3 regions of the Kineococcus esterisolvens genome follow, and region 1 is predicted to be linked to each of the others. Evidence: predicted binding sites of a transcription regulator. Region 1 holds the regulator's gene; each other region holds the start of a gene.
The links. The regulator LexA, encoded in region 1, represses DNA repair genes until DNA is damaged. The targets are predictions, from matches to a motif close to TCGAACANNTGTTCGA.
Positions count from the first base shown of each region.

Region 2: the regulator LexA is predicted to act here: its motif matches at 1,434-1,449, upstream of recA (recombinase RecA).
Region 3: the regulator LexA is predicted to act here: its motif matches at 2,033-2,048, upstream of ACRYR8_RS05360 (glycoside hydrolase family 127 protein).

Region 1 is NZ_JBJLRI010000077.1:3,659-6,927, reverse strand. It holds gene ACRYR8_RS18155 (ATP-dependent DNA helicase) at 1-908, shown strand, start outside; gene ACRYR8_RS18150 (aspartate/glutamate racemase family protein) at 971-1,639, shown strand; gene lexA (transcriptional repressor LexA) at 1,664-2,395, opposite strand; gene ACRYR8_RS18140 (LysM peptidoglycan-binding domain-containing protein) at 2,706-3,161, shown strand.
Region 2 is NZ_JBJLRI010000031.1:365-3,633, reverse strand. It holds gene ACRYR8_RS11405 (DUF3046 domain-containing protein) at 112-333, shown strand; gene ACRYR8_RS11400 (SMP-30/gluconolactonase/LRE family protein) at 350-1,333, opposite strand; gene recA (recombinase RecA) at 1,604-2,644, shown strand; gene ACRYR8_RS11390 (regulatory protein RecX) at 2,641-3,183, shown strand.
Region 3 is NZ_JBJLRI010000009.1:46,255-49,523, forward strand. It holds gene ACRYR8_RS05360 (glycoside hydrolase family 127 protein) at 36-1,991, opposite strand; gene ACRYR8_RS05365 (LacI family DNA-binding transcriptional regulator) at 2,147-3,163, shown strand; gene ACRYR8_RS05370 (Gfo/Idh/MocA family oxidoreductase) at 3,160-3,269, shown strand, end outside.

The DNA of each region.
Region 1 (3,269 bases):
TCGCCGAGGGCTCCGAGCACGACGTCGCCTGGGTGACCGCCGGCGGAGCCGGCGGCCGCGCCCCTTCGCTGCACGTGGCGCCGCTGTCGGTGGCCGGGCTGCTGCGCGAGCGGGTCTTCACCGACCGCACCGTGGTGGCCACGTCCGCCACCCTCACCCTCGGCGGCTCCTTCGACCCGGTCGCGGGTGCCTTCGGGCTGCGCACCGGTGGGCGCGACCGCGCCCCGTGGACGGGGCTGGACGTCGGCAGCCCCTTCGACTACCCCCGGCAGGGGATCCTCTACGTGGCCCGGCACCTGCCGCCGCCGGGTCGCTCGGGCGTGGCCGACGCCGTCCTCGACGAGCTCGCCGCGCTGCTGGACGCCGCAGGTGGGCGCACCCTGGGCCTGTTCTCCTCGCGCCGGGCCGCCGAGGAGGCCGCTGCCGGGGTGCGCGAGCGCACCGGCCGCACCGTCCTGTGCCAGGGCGACGACCGGCTTCCGCGCCTGGTGCGCCGGTTCGCGGACGAGCCGGCGACCTCCCTGTTCGGCACCCTGTCGCTGTGGCAGGGCGTGGACGTGCCCGGCGCCGGCTGCCAGCTCGTGGTGATCGACCGCATCCCCTTCCCCCGCCCGGACGACCCGCTGATGTCGGCGCGCGCCCGGGCCGTGGACAGCGCCGGCGGCAACGGCTTCCTGTCGGTGTCCGCCGCCCACGCGGCGGTGCGGCTCGCGCAGGGCGCGGGGCGGCTGGTGCGCGCGGCCGGCGACCGCGGCGTCGTCGCGGTCCTCGACCCGCGCCTGGCGACGGCCCGCTACGGCGGCTTCCTGCGCGAGAGCCTCCCGGCCTTCTGGCCCACCGCCTCGCCCGAGGTGGCCCGCGAGGCGCTGCGCCGGCTGGACGCCGCCGCGGCTGCGCCGGGCGGGTGAGGATCCGGGGCGGACAGGCCCCGGGGGCTGACCGCGCAGCCGTCACCTGGCATCCTCGGTCCGTGGCCACCGTCGGCTTCCTGCACACCGCGCACGCCCACGTGCGCGCCTTCCGCGACCTCCTGCACCAGCGCGACGACACGGTCGACGACCGGCACCTGGTGGACACCGGGTTGCTGTCCGGCGCCCGCGAGCACGGCGCGGCGAGCGTGCGCGCGGCCCTCGCCGACCGGCTGCGGCGGCTGGTGGCCGAGGGCGCCGACGTCGTCGTGAGCACCTGCTCGGAGACGGGTCCGGAGGCCGAGCGCGTCGGCGCCGAGGTGGGCGTGCGGGTCCTGCGCGTGGACCGGCCGATGGCCGAGGCCGCGGTGCTGGCCGGGCGGCGCATCGCCGTCGTCAGCTCGCTGCCGCAGGCGCGCGCCACGGTGCTCCCGCTGCTGCAGGAGTCGGCCGCCGCGACCGGGAGGACCGTCGAGCTGGTCGACGTGCGCTGCCCGGGCACCTGGTCGGCCTTCGAGGCCGGGGACGTGGTGACCTACGTCACCTCGGTGGCCGAGGTGGTGCGGCGCTGCGTGCGCGCCGCGTTCCCGCCGGTGGACGTGGTGGTGCTCGCGCAGGCGAGCATGGTCGACGCCGCGCCGCTGCTGCGGGACCTGGGCCTGCCCGTGCTCACGTCGCCGCGGCTGGCGGTCGAGGCGGCGGTGGAGCTGGTGGTACCGGTCGGCCGCTGACGGGCGCAGCCCCGCGGGTGCCCCTCAGAGGCTGCGCAGCACCGCCGTCACGCGCCCCAGGACCACCGCGTCGTCGCCGTCGATCGGCTCGTACAGGTCGTTGCGCGGAAGCAGCAGCACGTGGCCGTCCCTGCGCTGCAGCACCTTCACGGTGGCTTCCCCGTCGATCATCGCGGCCACCACGTCGCCGTTCTCGGCCGTGGGCTGCTGGCGCACGACGACCCAGTCGCCGTCGCAGATCGCCGCGTCCACCATGGAGTCGCCGACCACCCGCAGCATGAAGTGCTGCCCGGCGCCCACCAGCTGAGCGGGCAGCGGGAAGACCTCCTCCACCAGCTGCTCGGCGAGGACGGGGGCGCCGGCCGCGATGCGCCCGACGACGGGCACGTACGTGACGGCGGGCCGTTCGTCGGCGGCGGTGGCCCCCTCGCCGGCCACAGCGCCGTGCGCCGGCGCAGGGGCGACGACCTCCAGGGTGCGCGGGCGGCGGGGGTCCTTGCGCAGGTACCCCAGGCGCTCGAGGGTCTTCACCTGGTGGGCGACACTGCTGGGGCTGGTGAGCCCGACCGCCTGGCCGATCTCGCGCATGCTGGGCGGGTACCCGCGGCGCTCCACCGCCTCCCGGATCGTCTCCAGGACCCCGCGCTGGCGTGCTGTGAGCCCCCCGCGGTCGGGGTGGCCGTCGGGCAGCTGGTGCACCGACGCCCCGGCCGCGCCGGGGTCGTCCCGGTCCTCGCCGTGCAGCAGGTCCGTCACGTCCACTCCCCGTCGTCCCACGAGCACCGCGGCGTCCCGCGGCTGCGATCACGCTACTCGGGCGGGCCCCGGACCTCAAACACGTGTTCGAACGTGTCGCGCCGTGCCCGAGGTGCGCCGGAGGGCGCCGGGGCGGCGGGCCGTGTCGGGGGCGGGTGGCAGCGTGCGCACGCCGCCCCCCCCGCGGGGTCGCGCGCGCCGCGCGCCGGTCGTGCGCGGGGCTTGCGCACCCCCCGCCGGGCGGTGGTAGAACAGCCCCGCCCGTTCGAACACCCGTTCGACCGGGCTCCCGAGCCGGAGGTCCTCACCCGTGAGCAGCACCGCCCTCGCCCTCTCACCCCTGGCGCCCGGCCACCGTCCCGTGCGCGCCCGCCGGGCCCCCGGGGGCCGTCCGTCCCCCGCGGTGCGCTGCGCCGCCGCAGCCCCCCGCGGGCCCGTGCGCCGTCCGTCCCGCGCCCCGCGCCGGGCCCTGCGGCTGACGCGGCGCGGACGGCTGGCCGCCACGTGCACGACGGCCGGCGTGCTGGCCGGCGTGGTCCTGGCGGTGTCGGCGGCGGTGGGCGGGCCGGCCGCCGCGGGCGGGGTGCCGGGGCGCGCCCCGCACGTCCTGACGGTGCTGCCCGGGCAGACCCTGTCGGAGATCGCCACCGAGCTGGCGCCGGGGGAGGACTGGCGGGAGGTGGCCGCCGAGATCGCCGAGGTCAACGGCCTGTCGTCGCCGGCCCTGCGCGCGGGGCAGCGGCTCACCCTCCCCGAGCTGGACTGATCGGCGCCCGGCCGTGCGTGGTGTCCACAGCAGCCGGGGGCAGGTTGCCGACGCCGACACCGGCGACGTACCGTCACCCCACGATCAGGACCCTGGGCCGCCCCCGGG
Region 2 (3,269 bases), on a different contig from region 1:
TCCCAGCACCCGCCTCCGACACGCGCCGCCCGGCGCTCCCGCACCGGGCCGCCCCCGTTCCCGTCCCACCCGGTCCCGGCGGCGCGGCGCGCGTCGTGACACCCTGCCCGCGTGCGAGTCAGCGAGTTCTGGGCCCTGGTGGAGGACGAGTTCGGCGGCGCCTACGGTCGCTCCCTCGCGCACGACCAGGTGCTGCTGGCCCTGGGGGAGCGCACCCCGCTGCAGGCCCTGGAGGCCGGTGAGGAGCCCAAGCGCGTGTGGCTGGCGCTGTGCGACGCGATGGACGTGCCGCCGGAGCGGCGCCTGGGCAGGGACCGCCCGCCCCGGCGCTGAACCGCGCGGCGCGCCCTCAGTCCCGCAGCCACCACAGCCCGGCACCGGTGGCGCGGGTGCGCAGCCGGTACAGGCTCGTGGACGCCGCGATGAACACGTCGCCGCCCTCGGGGCCGCCGAAGCAGAGGTTCGCCACGACCTCGCCGACGACGACCTCCAGCAGCCGGGTGCCGTCGGGTGCGAGGACGGTGACGGCGTCGCCGTTCGAGGTCCACACGTTCCCTGCGGTGTCGACGCGGAAGCCGTCGGCCAGCCCGCGGTCCACCGCCGCGAAGACGCGGCCGTTCTTGGCCACCGGCCCGCCGGGCCGCGCGTCCGGCCCGCGCCCGCCGGGGGTGCCCCGCCGCACGTCGTAGACGCGGATCAGCCGGTTCGACCCGGCGCCGGGCGTGGCGGCGGCGGAGGTGTCGGCCACGTACAGCAGGGACTCGTCGGGGGAGAACGCCAGCCCGTTGGGCTCCTCCACGTCCGCCACCACCACGCGCAGCTCACCGGTGGCCGGGTCCAGGCGGAAGACGAGGTTGTCGCCGTACTCGCGGAAGCCCTCGTACCCCTCCTCCGGCACGCTGATGCCGTAGGGCGGGTCCGTGAACCACACGGCGCCGTCGGAGGCGACCACGACGTCGTTGGGGGAGTTCAGGCGAGCCCCCGCGTACGCGTCCGCCAGGACGGTCGTGGAGCCGTCCCGCTCGCGCCGCTCCACCGAGCGCCGCCCGTGCGAGCAGAAGACCTCGCGGCCCTCGCGGTCCAGGGTGCGGCCGTTGGTGAACCCGGCGCGCTCGCGGTCCACCCGCAGGCCGTCGGCCTCGTCCCAGCGCAGCACCCGGTCGCCGGGGATGTCGCTGACGAGGACGGCCTGTTCGCCCGGCAGCCACAGCGGGCCCTCGGCCCACGTGCTGGCGCTGCCCAGGTGCTCCAGGCGGGTCCCCTCGTCCAGCAGGCCGCGCCCGCGCTCGTCCAGGACCTGCGGCTGCCCGGGGACCGGGGTGGTGCTGCTCACGTGCGCTCCGTCGCTGCTCGTCGGGTCCCGCCGCCCGGCGGGTGGCGGCAGCCTAGGCGGCCGGCGGGGCGACGCGCCCGGGACCGTGCGGGACTGGGCGTCGAACACCTGTACGGATAGGATCGCGGGTGTTCCACAGGGGGCCGTCCGGTCCCGCCCTCCACACGCCGGGCCGCGTGCGCCGTTCGTGTCGGAGGCGGGTCGTAGCGTTCCCCGGGTCGGAAGAACACACCGGGCCGAAGTGTCGGCCACCCCAACCCGAGGTGAGACATGCCCGCTCCTGCGGACCGCGAGAAGGCCCTCGAATCCGCCCTGGCCGCGATCGACAAGTCGTTCGGCAAGGGTTCCGTCATGCGCCTGGGCGACGAGAGCCGCCCGCCCATCGAGGTCATCCCCACCGGGTCGATCTCCCTCGACGTGGCGCTCGGCATCGGCGGCCTGCCGCGCGGGCGCGTCGTGGAGGTCTACGGCCCGGAGTCGTCCGGCAAGACGACCGTGGCCCTGCACGCCGTCGCCAACGCGCAGAAGGCCGGCGGCATCGCCGCCTTCATCGACGCCGAGCACGCGCTGGACCCCGACTACGCCGCCAAGCTGGGCGTCGACACCGACGCGCTGCTCGTCTCCCAGCCGGACACCGGCGAGCAGGCCCTGGAGATCGCGGACATGCTGATCCGCTCCGGGGCGCTGGACATCATCGTCATCGACTCCGTGGCGGCCCTGGTGCCCCGCGCCGAGATCGAGGGCGAGATGGGCGACAGCCACGTCGGCCTGCAGGCCCGCCTCATGTCGCAGGCCCTGCGCAAGATCACCGGTGCGCTGAACCACTCCGGCACCACGGCGATCTTCATCAACCAGCTCCGCGAGAAGATCGGCGTGATGTTCGGCTCGCCGGAGACCACGACCGGCGGTAAGGCGCTGAAGTTCTACGCCTCGGTGCGCCTGGACGTGCGGCGCATCGAGACGCTGAAGGACGGCACCAACCCCGTCGGTAACCGCACCCGCGTCAAGGTCGTCAAGAACAAGGTCAGCCCGCCGTTCAAGCAGGCCGAGTTCGACATCCTCTACGGCCACGGCATCTCCCGCGAGGGCGGCCTGATCGACCTCGGCGTCGAGCACGGCTTCGTGCGCAAGTCCGGCGCCTGGTACACGTACGAGGGCGACCAGCTGGGCCAGGGCAAGGAGAACGCCCGCGCCTTCCTGCGCGACAACCCCGACCTCGGCGACGAGATCGAGAAGCGCATCAAGGAGAAGCTCGGCATCGGCGCCCGTGTCGACGCCCCGGCCGAGGCCGAGGCCGAGGTGGCGTTCTGAGTCGAGGCCCGCGCGGTCAGCGGCCTCCCGGTCCGGACGAGAACCCGGACCGGGAGGCCGACCCGCACGACGTCGCCCGCGCCATCGCGCTGCGCCAGTTGACGATGGCGCCGCGCACGCGTGCCCAGCTCGCCGAGAGGATGGTCGCCAAGGACGTTCCCGAGCAGGTCGCCACCGACGTGCTCGACCGGTTCGAGGAGGTCGGCCTCGTCGACGACGGCGCGTTCGCCGAGGCGTACGTGCACTCCCGCTCGCGCAGCCGCGGCAAGCGCGCCCTGGCGCAGGAGCTGCGCCGCAAGGGCGTGGACGAGGAAACCGCGCGCGACGCCCTGGAGGGCGTCGACGCAGAGACCGAGGAGCAGGCGGCGCGCGACCTGCTGCGCCGGCCCCTGGCCGCCAGTCGCGGGCTGGACCGCGCCACCCGCCAGCGCCGGCTCGCCGGGGTCCTCGCCCGGCGCGGCTACTCCCCGGGGCTGGTCATGCGCCTCGTGCGCGAGGCCCTCGGTGAGGACGAGGCCGCCGAGGCGCTGGAGGACTGACCCGCTCGACGGCTGAAGCGCCCGAGGGCCCCTGCAGCGGGTGTGGCCCGTGCTCACGTGACTACCCTCGCGGCAGACCGCGACGA
Region 3 (3,269 bases), on a different contig from region 1:
GCTGTCCTCCGTCTCGTTGTCCGTAGGGGTCCGCGTCAGGCCCGCGGGAGCCAGACGCGCATGGACCCGACCTCGCGGTTGGCCCAGGCGTAGTACGGGACCGCGGGGACCTCCACGACCTCCTCCTGCGCCTGCTCGGGCGCCTCGTCCCCGGCGGGCCGGTACAGGGGGCCGGCGGCGGCGCCGACGGCCCGGTGCACGGGCAGCCGGAGCACGGACACCCCGCCGAGCAGGTCGGGGCGGTGCTCGGCCCGCGCACCGCGCAGCTCGGCCACCCGCACCCGCACGTCGTCGGCGGTGAGGCCGGCGGGCAGGTCGGGCTGCTCCACGCAGTAGACGAGCGGTCCGCGCTCGACGACGACGGCGCCACGCACGGCGTCGACGCGCGGGTCGGCCTCCAGGACCCGCACGCCCATCGGCAGGACGAGCTCCACGACGTCCCCGGCCGCCCAGGTGCGGCGCGCGCGCAGGTACTGCCCCGCGGTGACGGCGACCTGCTCGCCGGCGACGACGGCGGTGGCACCCCCGGCCCAGCCGGGCACGCGCAGCGCGAGCTCCCACTCCCCCTGGCCGGGTTCGCGGACCTCCACGCGGACGGTGCCGTCCCACGGGTAGTCGGTGCTCACGACCAGCTCGACGGGACCACCGGGCAGGTCCGCGTGCACCGATCCGGTGGCGAACTGGTGCAGCTGCACCCCGTCGGCGGAGGTGGTCGCGACGTAGGCGTCCAGGCTGGACAGGGTGCGCATGATGTTCGGCGGGCAGCAGGCGCAGTCGAACCAGGGGCGGCGGCCGTGCGCGGGGCTGCGCTCCTCGTCGGGGTGGGCGCCGTCGCGCAGCTGCAGCGGGTTCACGTAGAAGTACTCGGTGCCGGCCAGGGAGACGCCGGGCAGGAACGCGTTGTAGAGGGTGCGCTCGACGAGGTCGGCGTAGCGGGTCTCGCCGGTGGCCAGCAGCATCCGCCAGGACCACTGGACGCTGCCGATGGCGGCGCAGCTCTCGGCGTAGGCGCGGTCCGGGCCCAGCTCGTAGTGGTCGCCGAACTGCTCGAAGTCCCAGCGCGCCCCGATGCCGCCGGTCACGTAGGTCTTGGTGGAGGTCATGCCCTCCCACTGCCGGGTGAGCGCGGCGAGCAGCTCGGCGTCGCCGGTCTCGGCCGCGACGTCGGCGGCGCCGGCCGTCAGGTACACCGCGCGCACCGAGTGCCCCTCGACGGTGGTCGCCTCGCGCACCGGCACGCGGTCGGAGAAGTAGGTGGGTTCCTTGCCGTGCCGCTCGATGATGCCGTGGCCGCGGGCGTCGACGAACCACTGCGCGAGGTCCAGGTAGGCGCGGTCCCCGGTCTCCCGGTACAGCTCCACCAGGCCCATCTCGACGACCGGGTGCCCGTCGACCTCCTCGGTCCTGCCGGGGCCGAAGGTGGCGACGAGGTGGTCGGCGAGCTTGACGGCGACGTCGAGCAGGCGGGTCTCGCCGGTGGCGCGGCGGATCGCCACGGCGGCCTGGAAGAGGTGCCCGGCGCAGTAGTGCTCGTGGCTCCACGGCAGGTCGACGTAGCGCGCGCCGTTCCCGCGCACCTGCTGCACGGAGTCGAGGTACCCGTCCTCGGCCTGCGCGGCGGCGACGACGTCGCTGATCTCGCGGATCCAGCCCAGGACCTCCTCGTCGGGCTCGCGGCCGTACTCCCACGCGGCGGCCTCGAGCCACTTGTAGACGTCGGAGTCCATGAAGATCGGCCCGCGCACCTCGCCGGCGGCGGTGCCGGCGGCGATGCGCAGGTTCTGCAGGTTGCCCGCGGTCTCGAGCTTCTCGTAACCGGTGCGGATGGCCTGGCGGCGGTTGGCGTCCTGGCGCTCGTGCCAGAAGCCGCCGGTGATGCGGGCCTCGCCCGAGGGGACCGGGCGCAGCACGACCGCCGCGTCCGCGGTGGGGGCGGCCGGTGCGACCGCCGCCGGGGCGGTGGTGCTGGTGGGGGACGCGGTCGTGGTCATCAGCTCTCCGTCGAGTCGTCCGCCGCTTCCGCCGGAAACGACGGAACACGTTTTCTGCGGCGCACGCTACGACCCCTGGTCGGCACCGTCAAGGGAGGTACAGTCGAGGATCCCCGCTCCGGGTACGGCGCCCGGCGACGACGAGGAGGCGCGGCATGACGGAAACGAGCGTTCCGGGGACGAGCGCCCCACCGCGGATCGTGGACGTCGCCGCCCTCGCGGGCGTCTCCCCCGGCACCGCGTCCAAGGCGCTCAACGGCACCGGGCAGCTGCGCGCCGAGACCCGCGAGCGCGTGCGCCGCGCCGCCGAGCAGCTGGGGTTCACCCCCGACTCGCTGGGTCGCGGGCTGTCCTCGGGGCGCAGCTACACGGTGGGGCTCATCACCACCGACAGCTTCGGCCGCTTCTCCATCCCGGTGATGCTGGGCGCGGAGAACACCCTGGGTGCCGGGGAGATGGTCGTGCTGCTGTGCGACAGCCGCGACGACCCGCTGCGCGAGCAGCACTACCTGCGCACCCTGCTGGCGCGGCGCGTGGACGGGATCATCGTCACCGGCCGGCGGACCGAACCCCGCCCGCCGGTCGCCGCCCCCGACCACCTGCCGGTCGTGTACGCCTTCACCCCCTCGCAGGACCCCGCCGACACGAGCCTCGTGGTGGACCAGGGTGGCGGGGCCGCGGCGGCCGTCCGGCACGTGCTGGACCTGGGCCGGCGCCGCATCGCCCACGTGACCGGGCCGGCCGACCACCACGCGGCCGTGGTGCGCCGCGACGCGGTCGTCGCGGAGGCCGGCGGGCACCTGGTGAGCGAGCCGCTGCACGGTGACTGGAGCGAGCGCTGGGGCCGCCTGGCCGCCGACGTGCTGCTGCGACGCCACCCCGACGTGGACGCGATCACCTGCGGCAGCGACCAGATCGCCCGCGGGGTGTGCGACGGGCTGCGCGACGCCGGGTGCCGCGTCCCCGACGACGTGGCCGTCGTGGGCTTCGACGACTGGGACGTCATCGCCCTGGCCTCGCGCCCGCCGCTGACGACGGTCGCGCTGGGGCTGGAGGCGATGGGGCGCCGGGCGGGGGAACTCCTGCTGGACGCCGTCGCCGGGAACCGGGTCGCCGGGACGACGACGATGCCGACGCGCCTGGTGGTGCGGGCCTCCACGGTGGGCGTGTGAGCGCCGCGGGCCCCGGCGGGCCCGCGCGGTTCGCGCTCGTCGGCACCGGCTACCGCGCGGGCATGCTCCTGCGCCTGGCCCGCCGCCTGCCGCAGCACCTGCACGT